Regions from separate parts of the Paenibacillus sp. 79R4 genome, predicted to be linked through region 1. Evidence: riboswitches for the same ligand, from Rfam matches in the RefSeq annotation. Region 1 holds a riboswitch; each other region holds the start of a gene.
What was found. Region 1 has a riboswitch for cyclic di-AMP ahead of DMN77_RS14510 (TrkH family potassium uptake protein). Riboswitches for the same ligand answer to the same signal wherever they lie in the genome.

Region 1 (7,511 bases):
AAATCAAAATAAGTAAGTGCCTGATGGCCTCGGTAGCTGCAGATTCCATCTGTGATCACATCCCAGGGATAGATTAGGAAATATTCTCGTTGACCATCATCTCGAACTCTTCAACATTTTCATTGGAGCCGATAATGACCATGATATCTCCGGTTTTCAATTGATCCATCGCTGTCGGGGCAACGATAACGCCATTCTCGCGATGAATAGCCACAATCGTGCAGCCAAAGCGCGCTCGCGGATGAAGCTCCCCTACATTTTTACCGTTAAGGCATTCCGGAACGTTCATCTCCACGATGCTGTAATTTTTGGATAGCTGGATATAATCCAGCAGATTGGGCGTCACCAATTGGTGAGCTACCCGAATGCCCATATCCCGCTCCGGCGAAATAACCCGATCCACGCCCAACTTCTCCAGTGCCCTGCCATGCAGTACTGAGATCGCCTTGGCTACTACCATCGGCAAGCCGAGATCTTTAAGCAAAATCGCCGCTAATATGCTCATCTGAATATCATTGCCGATCGCGACGATCCCGCAGTCAAAGTTACGCACTCCCAGCGATTTGAGCACCTCTTCATCCGTTGCGTCAGCCACAACGGCATGAGTCAGCTTATCGCTCCATTCATTTACAATTTCCTCATCCCGGTCGATTCCCAGTACCTCATAACCGAGATCCATCAGTTCCAGTGCCAAACTAGATCCGAAACGCCCCAGTCCGATCACTACAAACTGCTGTGTTTTCATGCTTAACCTTCCCCTTATCCAATAATAATTTTACCTTCCGGATGTCTATATAATTCTTTGCCCTTCTTCGGCCCAAGCGCATAAGCCATCGTCAATGGCCCAAGCCGTCCGGCAAACATCGTGAAGCTGATAATAAATTTACCTATCACTGTTAATTTACCCGTTAATCCTACGGTCAAGCCAACCGTGCCAAAAGCCGAAGTCGTCTCGAACAGGATGCTCAGGAAGCTTGCACTCTCGGTCGTCGATAGCACCATCGATACCGCGATGACAAGAAACAAGGATAACATCGTCAGCGTAACTGCTTTGAAGATACGGTCCTGAGTCAGACGATAGCGGAACAGCACTAGATCAGACCGGCCGCGAATCATCGAGATGACAGCGCCGACCAGAATCATGAAGGTCGTTGTCTTAATCCCGCCCCCGGTAGAGCTCGGGGAAGCACCGATAAACATAAGGATAACCATAAAGAATTGAGTTGCCTGTCTTAGCAAGCCCAGGTCGACCGTATTTGCCCCTGCCGTCCGCGGCGATACCGACTGGAAGAAGGAAGCCCATATCTTCTCTCCCCAGCTAAGGCTTGAGAAGGTGCCCGGATTTGTAAATTCAAATACGTAAATCACCAAGGCCCCGATCAATATAAGCGAAGCCGTCATCGTCAATACCACTTTGGAATGAAGCGATAGCTTCCGGTGCTTCCGGAAGTCAACGAGATCCGACAACACGATGAATCCAAGGCCACCGGATACGATCAGGAACATCGTAACCAGGTTAACAATCGGATCGCCTACGTAGCGAGTAAGGCTCTGATAGTGGCCAAACAAGTCAAAACCGGCATTATTAAACATGGACACTCCATGGAAGATTCCAAAATATAGCGCGCGTCCAAACGGCATATCAAAGGACCAGCGAATCGTATAGATTAACGCCGCGCTGCTCTCAATGACCAGGGAATAGATCAGAACCTTGCGAATCAAGCGGACGATCCCTTCCATCGTGTTCTGGTTCATCGCCTCTTGCAGCAAAAGACGATCCTTGAGCGATATTCTACGCTTGAATACGAGCGAGAATAGGGTAGCCACGGTCATGAAACCGAGACCGCCGGTCTGAATCAGCAGCATAATCACGACCTGACCGAACGTAGAATAATATGTCCCGGTATCCACGACGATTAATCCAGTTACACAGGTTGCTGAAGTTGCGGTAAACAGCGCATCAACGAAAGGTAAAGATTCCCCTGTTGTACTTGAGATCGGCAGCATTAACAGCAGCGCTCCGACGAGGATAATGGCTGCAAAGCCCAATACTAAAATCTGCGGCGGGGAAAACCTGAACCATTTTACCCACATGTTCAACTGCAACTTGATCACTCCATCCTTTTTGTAGCAAAGAAAAAAAGCACTGGAAATCCAATGCTTTTTGATTGGTCCCTGCTCAAAGACCTACGAGGTTAGCTGACGGATTCGGACATGAACGGTTGCCCTATTCGCTTGGATCCTTGGAATATCCAGGAATTCAGCGAAACTCACCCCTAAAAATCGGTTCCCCCGTTTTCGTAAAGAAATTCGGCCATTTATATATTTTATTATTTCATTGTTTTCATTTCATTTTCGTCAAATGGATTATAAGCCTTATCGGCGTGTAATAACAAAGTTTCTTTTGGATTAAATAACTCGAAAAAGGCCTAAAAGGAGTGAAACTATGATTATGATACTCCATTATCTGAGCCGTGCGAGACCTTACCAGAGATATTGCAGATTCTCGTGAACTAAAGCCCGATTGGCAAATTTAAGGTTTCCTATGTTATCTTTAATTGACGTGTTTTCTGAGAATTACGCTTTATGTCACACCCACTTCTCTCGCCCGGTTATGACAAGCGGACTCATTGAACAATTTCTTGTTATAGAAAAAAGTGTTAAAGGAGCTGTAAACATGCAAACTTCCAAGAACTCACCTGGGATCTTGCTCAAACCTAAAGCACTCTGGATACTTGCTGCAATTGGATTGGTCCTCTTCATCGTCCTGCAGCTTTGGCTGCCTTCTGTGAACGAGCCGGAGCAGCAATTAAGCAAGACCATCAGCAAAGAACAAGCCAGGCAAGCCGCTGCTTCATTCGCTCAGACGGAGCTTGGCATCAACGGTAATTTCCAGAACGCTCACGTTACATACGATACAAAACCTGAACTGTTTGGTTATTTGACGAAGGAAAATTTAATCCGCCAATATTCTAAATCCTACGGCAAACAATTTCCTTATGACGTTTTCCATGTTGCCTTTACGGACCCGGACGACATCTTAAGCCTGTTGAGCATTGATGTCAATATGCAGGAGGGGAACGTCGTCGCCTTTGAGAAGGTCATCTCGACAAGCAATGCCACCAAGCAGACTTTACTCGACTACGGTCGCGAGAATACACGATCCCTGGTGGCCCGGGAAGGCGATATCAACCTGGCTGATAAAGAGCAGCTGGTCCGACCTTACCTGAAGGCTTTAGGAGTGAGTGAAGCCGATCTGGAGCTGGCTACCGCTGAAGGGCAATATGGGCTGCTGTATGGATTGCCAAATTACGAGATCGGACAGTCGCGGGCCCAGATCCAATTCTATTTTGAATACGGCACAGTAGCTTCCATGGAGACGAAGTTCACCGTTCCGAATTCCTACAACGAGTATCTCAGTAGTCAAAAGACGCTCGCCTACATCCTTACCTTTGCAGGTTATGGGCTGCTGACCTTCGTTCTGGCTGTTCTGGCCATCGTATACAGCATAGTGACAAGAGCTTACACCTCTTTTAAGCGGGGTCTCTTTTTGGCTTCTCTTTATTTTGTCCTAAGTATGGTCGGAGCAATCAACATGCTGCCCTATTTACAAAAGGATAGCCTGAGCAACTCCATACTTATTTTCAGCTTCGTGATCCAGGGTGTAGTTACTCTCCTGCTGTCCGGCTCTATCTATGTATCGCTAGTGGGTGGCGATGCGCTCTGGAGACAGAAGGGGCGGAATCTCTGGCCAAGGGCCAAAGAACCCGGTTATGGACGCCACGTGCTGACAGCGATGACGAACGGGTATGCCTGGGCGCTGATTTTGCTCGGGGTACAGTCCATTATTTTCCTGGCTCTCGAAAATACGATTCACACCTGGTCGACGACAGATGCCTCCCAATCCACCTACAACATGCTTCTGCCGCTGCTATTCCCGCTGCTGGCCTGGGTAGCAGGTATCGGAGAGGAGGCCGTATACCGACTATTCGGAATCGCTATGCTGAAGAAGATGTTCCGCAGCACATTTGTAGCCAGCTTGATTACTTCACTGATCTGGGCTTTCGGCCATACCCTGTATCCGATATATCCGGTCATTTCGCGGCCTATTGAGCTCATGTTCATCGGCTTGCTGTTCAGCTTCGTGTTTCTGCGCTACGGATTTATTACCGCTGTCTTCTCCCACGTCATCTTTGATACGATACTGATGTCAATCAGTCTGATGGTCATGGGCGGAGGATTGAATATAGCCGCCGGGTTATTCTATCTGGTACTGCCAGCCATTGTCGGTTATCTGATCTACCGCTTCAATCCAGCGCATAAGGAACGTCCGCTTGGGCCAATAAAAAAAGAGGAGCCGTTTATTCCGACTCCTCATCCCGAAGCGAATCCATAATAGTTTGTGCGAGTTTATCTCCAATAGAAAGAGGCCGAAAATCTTCGATCGAGGCCTCTTTTATTTTTTTCAGCGATCCGAAATGCTTCAGCAACTGCTTGCGCCGCTTCTCGCCTACACCGGGAATCGCGTCTAGCTGAGATACGACCATCGATTTGGCCCGCTGCTCGCGGTGGAAAGAAATCGCGAAGCGGTGCACCTCATCCTGAATGCGCTGAAGCAAATAGAACTCCTGGCTATCCCGAGCCAGATTCACCGGTTCCGGCGGATCGCCGATCATAAGCTGGGCCGTCTTATGCTTCGTATCCTTCACGAGACCGCAGACGGGAATGAACAGTCCCAACTCATTCTCCAGCACATCCTTGGCCGCAGCCATCTGCCCCTTGCCGCCGTCCATAACGATTAGATCAGGAAGCGGCAGATTCTCTTTGAGCACGCGCTCATATCTGCGCCGCACCACCTCACGCATCGTCTCCACATCATCAGGGCCCTGAACCGTACGAACCTTGTACTTGCGGTATTCCTTCTTGGCCGGCTTGCCATCGATAAATACGACCATCGCCGATACCGGATTGGTTCCTTGAATATTCGAGTTATCGAACGCTTCGATCCGAGACAGCTCGTTCAAGCCGAGAGCAACGCCCAGATTCTCCGCCGCCCTGGAGGTTCGCTCCTCATCCCGCTCGATCAGACGGAATTTCTCGTCCAACGCAACGCGGGCATTATCAAAGGCCATCTGCGTCATCTGACGCTTCAGTCCCCGTTTGGGAACCAGCGTCTTCACATTCAGCCAGTTCTGCAAAGCGGCTGCCCCACTTTCCGCATCAAGCAGCTCTCCGCCTTCATCATCCGAAGCCTCGCTAACTGGCCCTTCGACGTCTTCGCCCGCCTGCTCCTCCCGCTGTCCCGGCTTCATATCTGGCAGCAGAATCTCCTGTGGAAGCGCAGGATTGTCGCTATAATATTGTGTTACGTAGGACAAGAAGTCACCATAGGCCTCCCCATAGAACGGAAATACCGAGGCATGCCGTTCGATCATTTTCCCTTGTCTTACATATAGAATCTGTACACACATCCAGCCCTTATCAACGGCAAAGCCAAATACATCACGATTTCTCGCATCATTCATCGTAATCTTTTGCTTCTCCATCAGAGCGTCTATGCTTCTGATCTGATCCCGCAGCTCCTTTGCCCGCTCGAAGTACAGCTCCTCTGCCGCTTCCTCCATCTTGCGCTGAAGCTCTTGCTTGATCTCCTCATGCCCGCCATTCAGGAAGGATACGATCTCCTGAATCATCTCGTCATAGGTTTCTTGCGGCACTTCCTTGACACAGGGCGCCAAGCATTGGCCCATATGATAATACAGACAAACCTCCTTCGGCATCACATTGCACTTGCGCAGCGGGTACATCCGATCGAGCAGCTTCTTCGTTTGTTGTGCTGCATAAGCGTTCGGATAGGGTCCAAAATACTTAGCCTTATCCTTAAGGATCTTCCGCGTGACTTCCAGCCGCGGATGACGTTCATTTGTAATTTTGATATATGGATAGCTCTTATCATCTTTCAACAATACGTTATATCGGGGAGAATGCTTCTTGATCAGATTGCACTCCAGAATAAGAGCCTCCATATTGCTGCCGGTAACGATATATTCGAAATCGCGAATCTCCGAGACGAGCCGTTGAGTTTTCCCGTCATGACTGCCAGTGAAGTAGGAGCGCACACGATTCTTCAGGATTTTGGCCTTTCCGACATAAATAATCGTGCCGTTCTTGTTCTTCATCAAATAACAGCCCGGCAGATCCGGCAGCAGCGCAAGCTTGTGACGGATCGCTTCCATCGCCTGCTCCTTCTCCCGCATTTCCTTGGCATAGGTATCCGAATGATGGCTATTGCTCATTGTCCTCTCCCCCTCTCACTACATGATGCTGTTCTGCACAGAAAACGCCCCCGGGCATGCCGGAGGCGTAGTTGTAGCACTCTAAATCAGCTGGCCAAATTAATGTTTGGCAATCATGTTTTTCAGCGCATCTTTGGAGTTCAAGCCAACAACCTTATCGACAGGTTGGCCGTCTTTGAACAAGATCAGAGTTGGGATACTCATTACGCCAAAACGGGATGCGGATTCAGGGTTCTCGTCCACATTTACCTTTGCGATTTTAACCGAATCCCCCAAATCACCAGACAATTCTTCCAAAATTGGCGCTATCATTTTGCAAGGACCACACCAAGGCGCCCAAAAGTCGACCAGAACGGTACCCGTACTTTCGACTTCACTGTTAAAAGATTGATCGGAAACATTTACTATTGCCATGATATCTCCTCCTTGTATGTTACTGGAATGCCTGTATGAAGCCAGCCACAGCATTCCCTAACTAATCAGTAATGGTATAGTAGCGCCCTATGTTGACGCTATGGATTACATTATAACATAACTTTTTAGTAAATGGGAATTCGCGTTCAGGCATCATCTTTACAAACTTAAAAGCGATTGGTTATACTAAGAATATCCAAATATCGATTTGTCTATGATGTTTTTAATTGACGCTACATAAAAGTTGTTTAAGGAGGCCTCGCCCGCATGGATGCTAACCCGCATGTGAACGACCCGCGTCAGCATATCAATGAAGAGCCGCGCAACGATTTGTTCGATCTGATGAATGGTTTTTTCGGTATGCTCACCCTTATGGCCGTTATTTTCTTCGGCATGGTCATTTTGAAATTTATCGCCAGCTAGCCTAATCGCTGCTGCTGTCGGTCAAGGCAGTCCGGCCGATATTTTTCTAATCTACGCTTGGATAACACACAGAAGACCTCGCAATCCCAGGTAAGGGTTGTTGCCGAGGTCTTCTTTGCGTCTGTGGATATATATGACCGATGATTCCCATTCATCCCATCTAAAATCTCTTGCCGCGCTTATTGCTGCCAGTGACGGTCACCACATCTACGAATGGAGCGATCCGATCCATCAGCCGCTGGCCTTTATGCCGTTCCTCCCCGTCCTTGCTTGTAAAGCTCAAATGCTGCTCCAGCGCTTCCAAGGAATAATTGGAGGTATAGAAGGTCGGCTTACGATTCATTCGAAAATTCAAGATCGAGCCCATGACATGATCGC
Region 2 (7,511 bases), on a different contig from region 1:
CGTGTTGAATTTAGGCATATTCCCATAGAAGCCAAAGGTATCATAGGTGGGCATCCCATCCTTGATCTTAACCGGGAACTCGTTGATATGGAACCAGCCTGCATATTTGGAGTTCTGCCCATGCTTCAGCACATCCTGGAACGGCGGAAACTGCTCGCCGCAATGATTGAAGACGGCATCGAGTACAACACGAATACCACGTTCGTGACAGGCTTCGGTAACTTTCTTAAGCAGTGCGTTATCACCGAAATGAGGATCGACCTGCCGATAGTCCGTCGTATCGTACTTATGATAGGATGGCGAAGTGAATAAAGGTGTGAAATAAATGGCGTTGATCCCCAAATCGACCAGATGATCCAAATGATCCAGCACCCCTTGTAAATCGCCGCCGAAGAAATTATCGAATTTCGGTGTGCCTCCCCAATTCTCCACGGGCTTCGGGTCATTATCCGGATTCCCGTTAGCGTACCGTTCCGGGATAATCTGATAGAAGACGGCTTCCTTGGCCCACTCCGGGACCTTGAATACGTCGATTTCATGAATATAGGGGAACTCGAAGCATTCTCCCGGCGGGGATGGCGGATCATGCTGCAAGCCCGAATCGAGCATGTAAATCGTCTCCGTTCCGGCAACGAGCTTGAAGGCATAGGATAAGCGCCTGTAGCGGGGGCGAACATCAACCTCCCAGTAGTCAAACATCAGATCATGAGCCGCTTTCTCCATTTTGAACTCCTGATAGGTACCGGCCCAATTATATTTATCCCCGGTCATGGCAATGACCTGCTCCAGATCATCACGCTTCGTTCTAATCCGCAGATGAATCGTTGAATTATCGTAGGCATAGGCCCACTTATCTCTTGGAACATGATATAGAGCTTCCAGCAGCATAGATTCAACTCCTTTGTCCTATTATGTCCAAGCTTTTTGGAATTGAATAAAAGGCAGGGCAATAAATTAAGCGAATCTCATAAATATTCACTAACGTTTTAACGCGACACAGCGCGTGAATGTAATTTTCTGCACTTCAAAATCGTCATTTTAGAATGTAGTAGCCCCAACAGCACGAATTCCCCCATTCCCCCAACAATACGCCGCCACTAACTATACCGGCTAGACTAATCCGTATGTTCGATACGCTGAGCCGTTGGTGAAGGTGAGCGGTTTTTGGCCCAGAAAGATCTAACGGAAATCAGTGCCGCTATTTGGCTTGAAAGAGCCATTTTTGAATTCTAACGGAAATGGAGTCCCTTAAATTGAAGTTTTTCAGCAGAATATAGGTAGATGATCCCCAAATAGAGGATCAGATTTCCGTTACAATTACGGAAACGTCGAATTCGCCAAAATAGCGGAACCAATTTCCGTTAAGATGGATTGCTGTGATATTGTTAACTTATCAGCTTCGTTTAATTAACCACAGCTTAATTAACCCTCAATACTTGGATAAAAATCTGTGAATAAATGATGAAGTATCATATTTTACCTTTGCATATATATGCATTTTGTTTTATAATTGGCCAAGTGATTATAGATTAAAGAAAGCAAATGACAGGAGAGAGAGAAATGAAAAAGTGGGGAACATTAGTTATAGCTCTATTGATGGTAACCAGCTTGCTTGCCGCATGCGGACAAAATAAAAATAATGATGGGAGCGCGCAAGGAGCAGGAAGCGATGGCGGGAATTCAGACAAAAAGGTCATCACGCTTGGCACCAGCGCAGACTTTGCTCCATATGAGTTCCATATTAAAAATGATCAAGGACAGGATGAAATCGTCGGCTTTGACATTGAAATCGCCAAGGAAATTGCCAAGGATCTGGGCGCTGAGCTGCAAATCAAGGATCTGCAATTCGATTCGCTAATGAATGAGTTGAACAGCGGCCGGATTGATTTTGCCATTTCCGGTTTAAGTCCAACACCTGAGCGTCAGAAGGAAGTAGATATGTCTAAGATTTATTTTACGGCAATGCAGGCTGTTGTCACTCGTACCGGTGAAGAAGGCAGCTACAAGACGATGGATGCGCTGGTTGGCAAGAAGATTGGCGTTCAAAAGGGTTCGATCCAGGAGGATATTGCCAAGACGGTCCAGGATGCCAAGATCACTTCCCTGGCGAAAACTCAAGATATTATGATGCAGCTAAAAACAGGCCGTGTAGACGTAGCTATCATCGAAGGTCCAGTAGCAGAGGCGTATATAAGCAATATCGAGGGTCTGACCATTGCAGAGGCTCAGCCGGAGGCTGAGGATGACGGATATATTGTCGCTGTGAAGAAGGGCAATAGCGAGATTCTTGATAAGGTCAACGCTACCTTGACACGCCTGATGGAAGATGGAAGCCTAGAGAAGTATATTCAAGCAGCCAGCGAATTGGCTGTGAAATAAACATTGGATTTTTAAGGAATTGCTCTAGAAAATAGCGGAGAAGCTTCGCTATTTTCTGCTTTTTAGCAAGTTTTCTGATGAATTTGGGAGGAATGGTCTGGTTATGAAGTTTTTTACGATGTTTTGGGATTACCGCGATTACTTCTTCACCGGTGTGCAGTATACGCTCTTATTGGCTGCGATCGGTGTTATCTGCGGTTTTATTCTCGGGCTTGTGGTTGCTTTGGTGCGGATGTCGCCCTTAAAAATCGTCCGTTTCATCGGCCATGCTTGGGTGGAGTTCCTGCGCGGAACGCCGATGATGGTACAGCTGTTGATTATTCATTATGGCTTCTCGCAATTATTCGGCGTTAACTTTACTCCGATTCAATCGGGTGCGATTACTTTGTCCATCAATAGCTCGGCTTATTTGGCGGAAATCTTTCGCGCAGGTATTCAAGGCGTGGATCGCGGACAAGGGGAAGCGGCGCGTTCACTCGGGATGTCGCAGGGAATGTCGCTGCGCTTCATCATCATTCCGCAGGCGATTAAATCAGTGCTTCCGGCCATCGGCAATGAATTCATAACGATTATTAAAGAGTCCTCTATCGTCTCCATTATCGGTGTGACCGAGCTGATCTTCCAATCCGGCTCTGTCGTTGGCATCACGTATAACGGGATGACACCGTATCTGATCGTTGCAGTAATTTATTTTATTCTGACATTCACACTATCTCGGGTTTTGGGTGTGTTCGAAAGGAAGTTGAAGGCCAGTGATAACCGTTAAAAATTTGCATAAAAAATTCGGTCATCTCCATATTTTGAAGGGGATAGACCTTGAGGTCTCGCAAGGGGAGGTTGTCGTTGTAATCGGTCCGAGCGGATCGGGGAAGAGCACGTTCCTGCGCTGTCTTAACATGCTGGAGACTCCATCTGAAGGCGAGATTCTGTTCGAAGGCGAATCGATTACCGTACGAGGGCACAACATTAACTTGACTCGTCAGAAGATGGGGATGGTGTTCCAGCAGTTCAATCTGTTTCCGCACAAGACGGTGCTCGATAACATCACCCTTGCGCCTATACGCGTGAAGAAGATGGACAAGAACAAAGCAGAGGCCGTAGCGATGAATCTGCTGCAAACTGTCGGTTTGCAGGATAAGCGGGATGCCTATCCCTCACAATTGTCCGGTGGGCAGAAGCAGCGGATTGCCATTGCCAGAGCGCTGGCGATGGAGCCGCATGTAATGCTGTTTGATGAACCGACCTCCGCGCTTGACCCCGAGATGGTCGGAGAAGTGCTTGATGTTATGAAGAAGCTGGCCGACAAAGGAATGACGATGGTCATCGTTACGCATGAAATGGGCTTTGCCCGAGAGGTCGGCGATCGCATCATCTTTATGGATCAAGGCCAGGTTTTGGAGCAAGGCTCGCCACAGCAAGTATTTGGTGCGCCTAAGGAGCAGCGGACGAAGGAGTTCCTGAGCAAAGTACTCTAACCGAGCGATATATTTGCGCGAGGAATGGAAGGGGCGATCCCGGTAGTAAATACTACTTGGGGATCGCCCTTTTTGCTAGTATCGCGAACAGGGATGCTCAAGGTGCTACCAACTCGACTTTTATTCGATCAGGGTCTTCGAAAAACAAGGCATAATAGTCTTCTCCGCCGGCGAAAGGATGCCTATCCTGATAAAGCACGTTTAATCCTCTGGACCGAATCTTGACAGTCAGCTCATCCACTTGTTGCCGTGAATTCGCATGGAATGCCAAATGGTTCAGCCCCACACGACATCGATTGTAGGGAACGTCCAGGTATTTCTCTTTGGCTTGAACAAACACTAGATAAGTGTCTCCTAATTTCCAGCTCCGGCCTTCTTCCCATTCCTGAAACGGCGCATAACCAAGCTCTGACAGAAACCATCCCCAGAATTCTGCCGAACGTTTAAGGTTTGATACGTAAATCTCGATATGATGCAGCAAGCCCAATGCTTCACCCCTCCAACCCAATATTTTCGCTATGCGGAATACCATCCTATCCGTTCTTTACTACTATAGAGGTCGAACCAAAGAAAGAGCAAGTCCGGCTTTTCCAGTCCACATTTCTCATGTTGAGTTGCGCTTATATAGTAAACATATAACTGTATTTGTCATTAATTAAGATTAAAAATACCTTGTTATATCAGGCTTTGTGCGCAAATGGTAACAATTACATGAGCTATTGGTTACAAAGTTGTGATATATTCAATGAGCCGAAACTTACTAGGACAAGTGCGGGGGACGATTTAACGAAAGGCCGATTTGAAATGGAATCATTTACAGATTGGCTATCTTGGGGTGAAGCGCGGATAAAGTAACAAAAAATGAATCTATCATTTGTTACTATTCTCGCGTAGGGAAGCTTCCTTTTCCCGAATCCGACAACTAACTCCGCAGGCGAAATCAAAGGAGGACAACATGAAGAAACAACATACATGGACATTCAAGCGCATGATGAAGACAGCATTGATTACCGCTGGATTATTTGGAGCGATCCAATCCGTTCCTGCGCTGGCCGACTCGTTACATACAGCGAAGGAAGGAGATACATTCTATACACTTTCGAAGCAGTATGGAGTGCCGATGGACAAGCTGATGACCGCTAATCCGACCATCCAGGCAACCAATATATACGAAGGTCTTAGCATCACAATTCCTGATAACAAGAGCAATACGATGTCTGCTCCGGAAATGAAGGCTTCATCTGCGGACAGCGCCATTCTGCTGCCTACGCTAAGCGTACTTGCAGATCAAAAGGTGGTTGAAGCTTGGGGCAAGAGCTTTAATTACTCCAAGACGATCAGCGCCAAAGCGACGGCGTATTCTTCAGCTCCAAGTGAAAATGGCGGATATGGCGCGGTAGATTATTATGGCAACCCGCTCAAACTAGGAACGATTGCAGTGGACCCGAAAGTGATTCCTCTGGGCACCAAGGTGCTCGTAACCGGACATGATCATGAAGGCCTGCCTAAGAAAGCTTTTGTAGCGACAGCGACAGATATCGGTGGAGCGATCAAGGGCAACCGGATCGATATTTTCATCCCGGGCAGTACTTCCTTTGTGAACCAGTTTGGTTATCAGGATGTTAAGTTGTTTGTATTGAAATAGCAGATTATAGATTCATCGATTTTATAGGGCCGTACCGGACAGAAGCTGTTCCGGTACGGCCCTATTTATTACAATTTATTTTTCTTGGTTTGGAGCATATCGGCCACATTAACGAATTGATAGCCTTTGGATTTCAATTGTTCGATAATCTCGGGCAGCGCCTCGATCGTACCGTTCAGGTTAGAGCCCGAGCCGCCTCCGGCATGCTGGAGAACGATCGATCCGGGACCAACCGTTTCAAGCACGTTCTGCTTGACCTTGTCCTTGTCGAGCCCCTTCCAATCCAGAGAATCGACGTTCCAGTTTACGACTCTGTAGCTATGCCGCTTCGCCCAACGAACCTGAGCTTCATTAATATCACCGTATGGAGGCCGAATCAGCTTCGGGCGATAACCGACGATATTTTGAATCACCTTTTCGGTCCGCAGTATTTCGGACTGGAACTCCTGCATCGAATGCTTCTTGAATTGATTGTGAGTATAGGAATGGTTGCCGATGATATGGCCATCACGGTGGATTTGCCGAACGAGATCAGGATGTTTCTTGGCCCGGCTGCCTACGACGAAAAAGGTGGCTTTGACACCTTCACGCTTCAGTATTTTCAACACTTGCGGCGTGAATCGGGGGTCTGGCACATCGTCGAAAGTAAGTGCGACCTGCTTCACCCGAGGACCGCGGAATACAAAGGTCTCGGAATATTTGCGCTGCAGCTCGGCTAGATTAAGCGGCTTTTCACTGCTCTCAGTGGATGTAGGTGCCGTGTCCTCCGTACCTGGTGCACCCGGTGACGACCGTTTGGCTTCAATGCTCCCAGAGCTTGGGAACAACATGAGCAGGATGGTGCAGACGATCATCCAGTGTTTGAGTTTTGTGGACATAGCATTACCTCTTCTCCAAAATAAATGTCATGTTCTGGTATGCCCATATTCATTGAAAAATATGAGGAAATGGTTAATTTTCAAGGTAAGCGTTTTACTCAGGGCTAAATCGTTTTGGAGTGATGTTTATCACAGACTGGTAGGCGAGAAAAATTGCATCTTTAAATGAAGTGTATAAAATCAAGCAGGCGTCTATAGTGTGCTCAAAAAGGCCAGTTTTGCAGTACCGGAGCTCATGTTTCCGATATTTTTCCAAACGCTTCTGTTGGATGAGCATAGGAACTGAGAAGAGGGGCGCAGGAAGTTGGTCGTGAACAACTGAGAGGCTTTCGCAGGCCACATGGCTTCGTTGGCTTTTCGGATCGGAAGTGGGCTTTTTGAACAACCTCAATAAGAAAGGGGACTGAACAATTTGACGGAAGTCATATCCAATGAGGAAGTAGCACCAGGAGTATTTCGTCTGGCCGTTGCCGGTCAATTCGTCGGGAAGATGGGCCAGTTTTACATGATACGCGCATGGGACCATTATCCGCTGCTGTCCAGGCCGCTGAGTATTTTCGATATTACGCCTGGACGGATCGAATTTCTGTATTTAGTCGTTGGAGAGGGAACGAGACTATTCTCAAATTTGAAGCAAGGGGATCATGTGAGGCTGGAAGGTCCGTTTGGAAATGGATTTGAAGCTCCGGAAGGCAAGACGGCATTTGTTGGCGGGGGAATCGGGATTGCCCCGTTTTATTATGCCCTGCGCCAGGTTCCGAATGCCGACGTGTATCTCGGCTTTAGCCGCGAGTCTTACATGGTAGAAGAATTCCGTGCAGCTTCCGCTGGACAGATACATGTCAATGTGGGTGGCGTGATTCTCGACGATCTCGATTTTGAGCACTATGATACGATCATAGCCTGCGGACCCCATCCGATGCTGCACGCTGTGCAGCGCAAGCAACAAGCTTCATCCGGACGAGCCAAGGTATATGTCTCACTAGAGAACCGGATGGCTTGCGGGATTGGGGCCTGTCTGGTATGCAGTGTAAAATGTAAAGACAAACGGAAGAAGGCTTGTACGGATGGTCCTGTATTTCCGGCAGAGGAGGTTGTATTCGAATGATCGATTTATCATGTTCTTTCGGCAAG
Region 3 (7,511 bases), on a different contig from region 1:
AATTGCTCTCTTGCTTACGATACCGGGCTGGTTGACCCTCTGGATCGCTGTCTTGTCCGATATGGGAGCAACCATCGTCGTAACCTTGCTAGGCCTCACCGTCCTGTTAGGTAAGGACGAATAAAGCCCGCCTTGGATAAGGAAACCAATCAAGGCCAGTTGAAGGCCTGAGCGACCGCGATTCAACGGGTGGTTTTCTTGCAAAAATAGAATTTCATCAACTTCGTTGACAACTTATAATAGTAACACTGGGAGTTGTATCGACATTGAGTCTTGAACACCGGCCTAAGTGGATGCTTATGAAGTCAGGTTTCCTTCGGAAACGTCTCAGATACTCATACGCAAACTAATATACGCTTCGCTCCTCAGTCCTAGCTCCGTTCAACCTTCCACGGTACTGTAAGCCGGATGATCTGAAGACGAACTAATATAATGCAAATAAGCACCCCATAGAGAGCAAACAGGTATGACCTGCTCATAACTCTATGGGGTGCTTATTCATTATTTATTCGAATGGTCCGTGCCTATGCTTCCAGCGCCGCCTTCAGCTCTTCCGGAGAATTCTCCCACCATTCTGCATTCGTGTCTATCAGCAATTGCTTAAGCGAAGCTTTCTGTTCCGGCGACAAGCCGTCGAGAATTACTTTTCGCTTCAGAGCATAATCCATCTTGTTCACGTGATCAGCGAGAATCTTCCAGCCACGGCGCGCTTCCTTATCAATAAGCATTTCACAAGCCGTCATCCCGCCGTAAAATTGCCCCTCCGGAGTTCGGTCAACCGCTACCCAAACGATCCAAACCTGACGACCATTTGGTACGTCCTCCCGATTTACAGAGAATTTAATCCCCTTCTCCACTTTACTCTTCGCATGCATGGCTCCGATATCAATATACGTCTCATCAACATCGATAATAACCGGGGACATACTGTTCAGATCAATTGAACCCGCCCCAAAACCCTTATGCTTGCTCTTCTCTTCATTACTAATAATATTAAGGGCGAAAATCTTCTTCCCCGTCTTCTGTGATTGGTCCATATTATCCTCCAATTCCCCTTTTCGTTCATACTCTGTGTATTTCAAAGCGAACAACGCCATCAAGCTGCAGTCGGAACGGTTTCCTCAACTTAATTTAATTTTAGCTAATAATCTTCCAAATGCAAACATATACATGCTGTAGATGCTTGTCAACGGGAGGTATCCATTGTATGACCCGAAGAATTTTGATCTTTGGCCTTTCCTTCGTCGCTCTATGCCTCGTCGCCGGAACGGCCCTGTATTTCTACCAACAGAGCCAAACTCATCAGGCTGCCTTCACCTTAGATAAGAACAAGCCTGGGCAAATAGCTGGGATAGAGCATGTATCCTCCGCGCCTCAGAGCGAGAGCATCCAGCAGCCAACCGCTGAGGTGCTCAGCAACCGTGTAACGGAATATCATATCAACGTTAAGCTGGATGAACAAGAGAATACGCTGACAGGTTCTGAGACGATTACCTGGACGCATCCTGGCAAGAAATCGGTCAACGAGCTCTACTTTCATTTATATCCGAATGCCTTTGCCTCGGCAGACAGTACATTTATGAAGGAATCGGGCGGCAAGCTGCGAAACGACGCCATGCCCAAGGATGGCTGGGGATCGATGGAGCTGACCGAAATTCGGACAACCGATGGGATCTCCCTGCTTCATCGGATTCAATATGTCCAACCCGATGACGGCAATGCCAAGGACAAGACGCTGGTTAGAGTTCGTCTGCCTGTCTCCGTCCAAGGCGGGGAGAGCATTACCCTAAAGATCAGCTTCACCGTGAAGCTGCCGAAGATCTTTGCCCGCATGGGCGCCGCTGGCGATTTTGTTATGGCTGGCCAATGGTTCCCCAAGATCAGCGTGTACGAGCCTGCCGGAACCAGGGGACGAGCCACTGAAGGTTGGAATCTGCATCAATACCATGGCAATTCAGAATTCTATTCCAATTTCAGTATATACAGTGTGGAGATCGATGTCCCCGACAACTATACCGTTGCCGCCACCGGCTTCCCGACCAAAGCAGCTAACATCCAGAACGGACGGAAGCTCGTCCATTACTATGCCGATGATGTGCATGATTTCGCTTGGGCTGCTTCACCAGACTTCATCTATGCAGAAGAGCCCTTCTCTTCTGACACGATTCCTGGCGTAAGGATTAAGCTATATCTTGATCCTGCCCATAAGGATTTGAAGGAGCGTTATTTCTATGCCGCCAAGGTAGCCTTAGCCAACTTCAGCAAGTGGTATGGACGATACCCATACTCTACGTTATCGATTGTAGTCCCGCCTGCCGAGGCAAACGGCGCGGGGGGCATGGAGTATCCAACGCTGGTCACCTCCTTCGGAGCAAAGAGCGATTCCCCGGATTACAATGAGCTGGAACGTACCGTTATCCATGAGATCGCTCACCAGTATTTCTACGGAATGATCGCAAGTAATGAGTTCGAAGAGGCCTGGCTGGATGAAGGATTCGCCTCCTATGCCGAGGATAAGCTGATGGAGCAAGAATTCGCTACTAACCTTCCGCTTCCGGTCCAATCCGCCATCATCACTTCTCCAGCTTCCCTAACCCAGAATGCCTGGAAATATGGGGATAGCGATGTATACGCACAGAATGCTTATTATAGAGGAAAGCTGGTCCTGCTTGATATTGAGAAGCAAGTAGGCGCCAAGACGATGAAGCGAATTATGTCCAGCTACAGCCTAAAATACCGCTTCAAGCATCCGACAACAAAAGATTTCCAGCGGACCGTCGAGCAAATCACGGGCCGATCGTGGAAGGATTACTTCAACCAATACGTATATAGCGACAAAATGGCTGATTTTTCAGTGGATCGAATTCAAATTCATCCCTCCGATTCAAGCAGCGGCAACGGATCGATCTATGAGTCCATCATTGATATAAGCCGTAAGGGCGCCGACTATCCAGAGGTAACCATATTGCTCTCGTTCAAGGATGGACATACTCTGCGCAAGACTTGGAAAGTGGATAACGACACCCTCCAGATCAAGGTTCAATACAAAGAGCCTGTGGATTGGGTACAAATCGATCCTGATTATGCGCTCGTTCTTGAGAATAAACACATTAACAACTACCTGAAGGCGGAGATTCAGGAGCCTGTGGGAACCCGCTCCACCTTAACGATTGTCAAATTGCTGGAAACCGTACTCGGCTCGTTATTATGGTAGGTACCCAACCTTTATAAATGCTGTATATGCTTCCGTAGCAAGTTTTTGTCCGCGGCTTATTCTACGGAGGCATACCTTAACAAAACTTTGAGGGGGAAAAGTATGATCTATATACGTAGTGGATGGAGTCTTATAAAAAACCAGCTTCCCTCTATTATCATCCTGTTTCTATATCAGCTGCTATGGGGACTATTTTTATACAGGCTCGTCAATTCAGTAGTTACGGAGGTCCTGGTTAGATACCCAGATCCCCCGCCCAACATGCTCAGCCAGGCTCTATTCCTCCTGGAAGGCCAATACGAGCTCAAGCATAGCCCCGACATCCGTCTCTATCTGGGGTTGCTGCTCGGTATGGCTCTCATCCGACTACTAGTGACGCCTCTGCTCCAGGCGGGAGTCCTGTATGGCTTAATGCCCAAGGAGGAGCGAAAGAGCGGACTTCCGCTATTCCGCGGCATGAAGGAGTTTGGAAAGCCGGTATTCTTGTTCCTATTTATTGAGCTTATATTAATCAGTCTGCCGCTATTATGGATTCTCCCTCACGTCCAGGGAATTCTGCCAGACCTGCTTCGCTCAGGCTCGGTACAGATTGCTCCCATGCTGAAGATGTCGGCCGTTCTGCTCGCTTGGTTGATCTATTGCTGGCTTATTGACCAATGCTTGCTGTTCGCACAATTTGGCTATCTTTTCAAAAAGGGGCTATGGGGTTCTATTCTGATAGGTGTTCGATATGTGCTTCCTGGAGCGGGCATCTCTCTCTTACTCGGCATTTTTGCCCTGATCCTGTTCTTCATCTTTGGTTCAGTATCGTGGATTTGGACCGGAATACTCGCTCTTATTCTGCAGCAAAGCTATCCTTTCATACGAAGTTTGTTCCGAGTTTGGGAGGTAACCTCTCAATATCAACTATGGGAAATGAAGTCACAGAAAAGTTAAATTATTTTTACCATTATAATCCCTTATACCACAAGGCCTCCGCCAGAATCGGAGGTCTTGTTCTTTGTTTTTGTCTCTGAATCTTGTGAATTAGGCATTGCCAAAATATACTTCTCTTTGTTACAATAACAACAGCAGAAATTCAGTAACAGTTTTGTAATCATTCTTGTCATAATAAGTCAAGTAATAGCAATTGCGAGTGTAATTATAACAATTATTTACGAAATCATGGCCGAATTCCCTCCACGGGGAACGGGGGAACCACTTTGGGTGAATTGATCTCGCTAGAGAGGGATCATAGGGAACCTTCAACCGAATCCTTAAGCTAACCTCGTAGGCAATCGGAAGGAGTATTTTTCTTGAAGAAACAGTTAACTACATTAGCTCTTGGTGTTACATTGCTTTTCTCCATCGGAACTGGTAGCGCTTTCGCTGATTCCAAATTAGACTCTGCTATTGATGGAGCGTTAGGAACGAAATATGTATCCGGTGGGACAACGACTTCCGGGTTTGACTGCTCAGGGTTCACGATGTATGTATTCTCCAAGATCGGGGTCAAGCTTCCTCACCAATCGGGATCGCAATATAAAATGGGCGAATCCGTATCCAAGGATGAACTAATCGCTGGCGACCTGGTGTTCTTTAACACTTCAGGCAAAGGCATATCCCATGTAGGTATTTATGTAGGTGAAGGCAAATTTGCTCATGCATCCTCTTCCAAGGGCGTTGTAATCAGCAAATTGAGCGAGAAATATTATGTAGATCGTTATGTTGGAGCTAAGCGCGTTATGAGTTCTGATAAGTACGAAGATGTTACTGGAGAAGTTACAGACCACGATGATGTAGAATAATAACGAATTTTAAACCCACGGAGATTCATTTGGAATCATAACCGTGGGTTTTTTATTTGTCTAAGGGCCTGCTTTTTCCCCGCTTCTGGCCCTTTATGCCTATCTGCCTGGATAGAAACACCGACTTGCAGATCAAATCTATCGACAAGCTTGTCAAACCTGGGCGGGTTTGGTAAAATGACCAATGTAATAGTAACAAGTTTGTAATCTTTGTTGTAACTATCGTAACTTTTGGGTGCATCAACTAAGAACAGCCGAATTCCCCAGCACCCGGGAAACGGGAGAACCATTTAGGGTGAATTGGCCGCAATCCTGCCGCCATAGGGAACCTTCAACCGAATCCGCAAGCTAACCTCGCAGGCCTTGGAAGGAGCTTACATCTTGAGAAAAACAATCATCGCAGCCGCTGCAAGCCTAGCCATCTTCTTCACCATGCAAAGCGGCAATGCTTTTGCGAGTACCACTCTTACTAATGTTGTTGACTCGGTATACGGTACACCTTACAGACTTGGTGGAATTAGCGCCAGCAGCGGCTTTGACTGCTCAGGCTTCACCAAATACGTATATCAGAAAATGGGCGTAACCCTACCTCGCGTATCAACAGATCAGTTCAAGCAAGGCACTGCAGTAAGCAAGAGCCAGCTGAAGCCTGGCGATCTCGTCTTCTTCAATACGACGGGTAAAGGCGTCTCCCATGTAGGCATTTATGTGGGTAATGGAGAATTTGCACATTCTTCCTCCTCTAAAGGCGTTCGGATCGACAGCTTGAGCAATAGCTACTACAAAACGCGTTATGTAGGCGCCAAGCGTATCCTTAGCCAATATACTTATTCTCTGTATGCCCAAGCCTAATCTTCAGCGTTCAACCATTTAACTTTCATTCATTCATTTATCATCATTTATAACTATATAATGCAATTGATTCCACGCCCGGAATCAATTGCATTTTTTTATCTCCGATCCTGTAGCGCATCGTGCAAGCAAAATATTCTAAAATCGCACTAACACCTTTACAAGGAATAGAATTCCCGTTAGAGTGAGTTTAAAAAGGTATCTAGCATCGTATCATGCAATAAGCAAGGAGGCGTAAATATGGAAAAGTATATTCCGAAATTTCTTATTGTACCTATGGAAGAAGACCATGGCGCAGACATCTGCACCTGGCGCTACGATTCTCCCTATGACGTATATAGCTGGCTCCCTTGGGAGCAGATGAAGGCGCTCGATGTAGAATTCGGCAATCCTGCACTACGGGCCGAACAATACGCCTCCCTATTGGATGAAAACGGCGGGCTCGCGGGCTTTGCCCAATACTTTCCCCTCAAAGGAGTAACCCGTATTGGGGTCGGGATGAGACCTGATTTATGCGGCCATGGTTACGGTAAATCATTTGTCATCGCGATCGTGGAGGAAGCGCTGCGTCGTAAGCCTGATAATGAGGTGGATCTTGAGGTTCTGACCTGGAACAAAAGAGCGATCCGAGCCTACCAGAAATCGGGCTTCGTGATTACTGATCTATATGAGAAGATGACGCCCGGCGGCATTTCCAAACCATACTATTGTATGGTATTTCGCGGATTCCCTAAAGAGGGAGAGTCTGGTCATATTGAACTTTAATGTTGTCTGTGATGATTTGCATATATTTTCAAGAAAACACTAAATTATCATTACTTTTTTTGTCACAAACGCTATGATCCACTGCAATGTTCCGGTATAATGGAATGGATAGCTTACATAAAAGGGGCGATTCGTGTGCAGAAATGGATCATGAGCGGATTACTCGGCGTGGCATTCATTATGGCCATCGTGTTAATTTTCACCTTACCTGGTAAAGAGGAAGTGGCCAAAGAGGCCAAGCCAACCATGCCTGAAATTACTCTCAATGTTGATCAGGCCGATGCTACGATCAAGGCAAACTGTATCAGTTGCCATGGCGATCAACTGCAAGGTCAAGTTGGTCCGAATTTGCAGAAAATCGGAGCTCAATTAACAGCGGATCAGCTCTACGGCATCATCAAGAAAGGCAAAGGACAAATGCCGACCTTTAAGGATAGGCTGAAGGACGAAGAAATTGCGAACGTAGCCCTCTGGCTTGCGGAGCAAAAATAATCGCAGCACAAAGAACGCCCGCCAAGGGGATCCCTGGTGGGCGTTCTTCTATACGAGCCGGCTGTATAACATTGAGTTCCACTTCCAGCCGGGGTAGAAGCCTATCGATGCATCAGCCTACAGAACGCGCCTTCTCGAAAGCCTCGTTGTACTGCTGTGCTTCCTTAATATCAACGGCCGTTATACCGCCTTCCTCCCATGATGTCAGCCGAAGCGTCACTGTTTTATGGTCAATGGTTATAAAAGGGTGATGATTGAACGCCTCTGATATGGCTGCAACCTCATCGACAAAAGCGATTCCCTTCATATAATTAGAGAAGGTATATTTGCGAACGATCCATCGTCCTTCCTCTAGCTCCCATCCTTCCAGTCTCTCTAAATGCGCTTCTATTTCCTGCGGT

Region 2: another riboswitch for cyclic di-AMP. It lies ahead of DMN77_RS21400 (3D domain-containing protein); the one in region 1 lies ahead of DMN77_RS14510 (TrkH family potassium uptake protein).
Region 3: another riboswitch for cyclic di-AMP. It lies ahead of DMN77_RS22010 (C40 family peptidase); the one in region 1 lies ahead of DMN77_RS14510 (TrkH family potassium uptake protein).

The regions. Positions count from the first base shown of each region.
Region 1 covers NZ_QJOT01000009.1:96,310-103,820, reverse strand. The annotation lists gene DMN77_RS14520 (cation:proton antiporter) at 1-49, opposite strand, end outside; gene DMN77_RS14515 (potassium channel family protein) at 74-745, opposite strand; gene DMN77_RS14510 (TrkH family potassium uptake protein) at 760-2,094, opposite strand; cyclic di-AMP (ydaO/yuaA leader) riboswitch at 2,170-2,326, opposite strand; gene DMN77_RS14505 (CPBP family intramembrane glutamic endopeptidase) at 2,678-4,396, shown strand; gene uvrC (excinuclease ABC subunit UvrC) at 4,362-6,296, opposite strand; gene trxA (thioredoxin) at 6,396-6,710, opposite strand; gene DMN77_RS14490 (YqzM family protein) at 6,978-7,133, shown strand; gene dnaI (primosomal protein DnaI) at 7,294-7,511, opposite strand, start outside.
Region 2 covers NZ_QJOT01000021.1:34,646-42,156, reverse strand. The annotation lists gene DMN77_RS21425 (alpha-glycosidase) at 1-888, opposite strand, end outside; gene DMN77_RS21420 (transporter substrate-binding domain-containing protein) at 1,561-2,379, shown strand; gene DMN77_RS21415 (amino acid ABC transporter permease) at 2,483-3,145, shown strand; gene DMN77_RS21410 (amino acid ABC transporter ATP-binding protein) at 3,132-3,854, shown strand; gene DMN77_RS21405 (VOC family protein) at 3,952-4,335, opposite strand; cyclic di-AMP (ydaO/yuaA leader) riboswitch at 4,593-4,805, shown strand; gene DMN77_RS21400 (3D domain-containing protein) at 4,810-5,499, shown strand; gene DMN77_RS21395 (polysaccharide deacetylase family protein) at 5,568-6,377, opposite strand; gene DMN77_RS21390 (dihydroorotate dehydrogenase electron transfer subunit) at 6,790-7,485, shown strand; gene DMN77_RS21385 (dihydroorotate dehydrogenase) at 7,482-7,511, shown strand, end outside.
Region 3 covers NZ_QJOT01000023.1:15,802-23,312, reverse strand. The annotation lists gene DMN77_RS22030 (heavy metal translocating P-type ATPase) at 1-124, shown strand, start outside; gene DMN77_RS22025 (YwhD family protein) at 525-1,037, opposite strand; gene DMN77_RS22020 (M1 family metallopeptidase) at 1,208-3,214, shown strand; gene DMN77_RS22015 (hypothetical protein) at 3,317-4,150, shown strand; cyclic di-AMP (ydaO/yuaA leader) riboswitch at 4,371-4,506, shown strand; gene DMN77_RS22010 (C40 family peptidase) at 4,510-5,001, shown strand; cyclic di-AMP (ydaO/yuaA leader) riboswitch at 5,244-5,379, shown strand; gene DMN77_RS22005 (C40 family peptidase) at 5,383-5,853, shown strand; gene DMN77_RS22000 (GNAT family N-acetyltransferase) at 6,094-6,618, shown strand; gene DMN77_RS21995 (c-type cytochrome) at 6,754-7,110, shown strand; gene DMN77_RS21990 (4a-hydroxytetrahydrobiopterin dehydratase) at 7,223-7,511, opposite strand, start outside.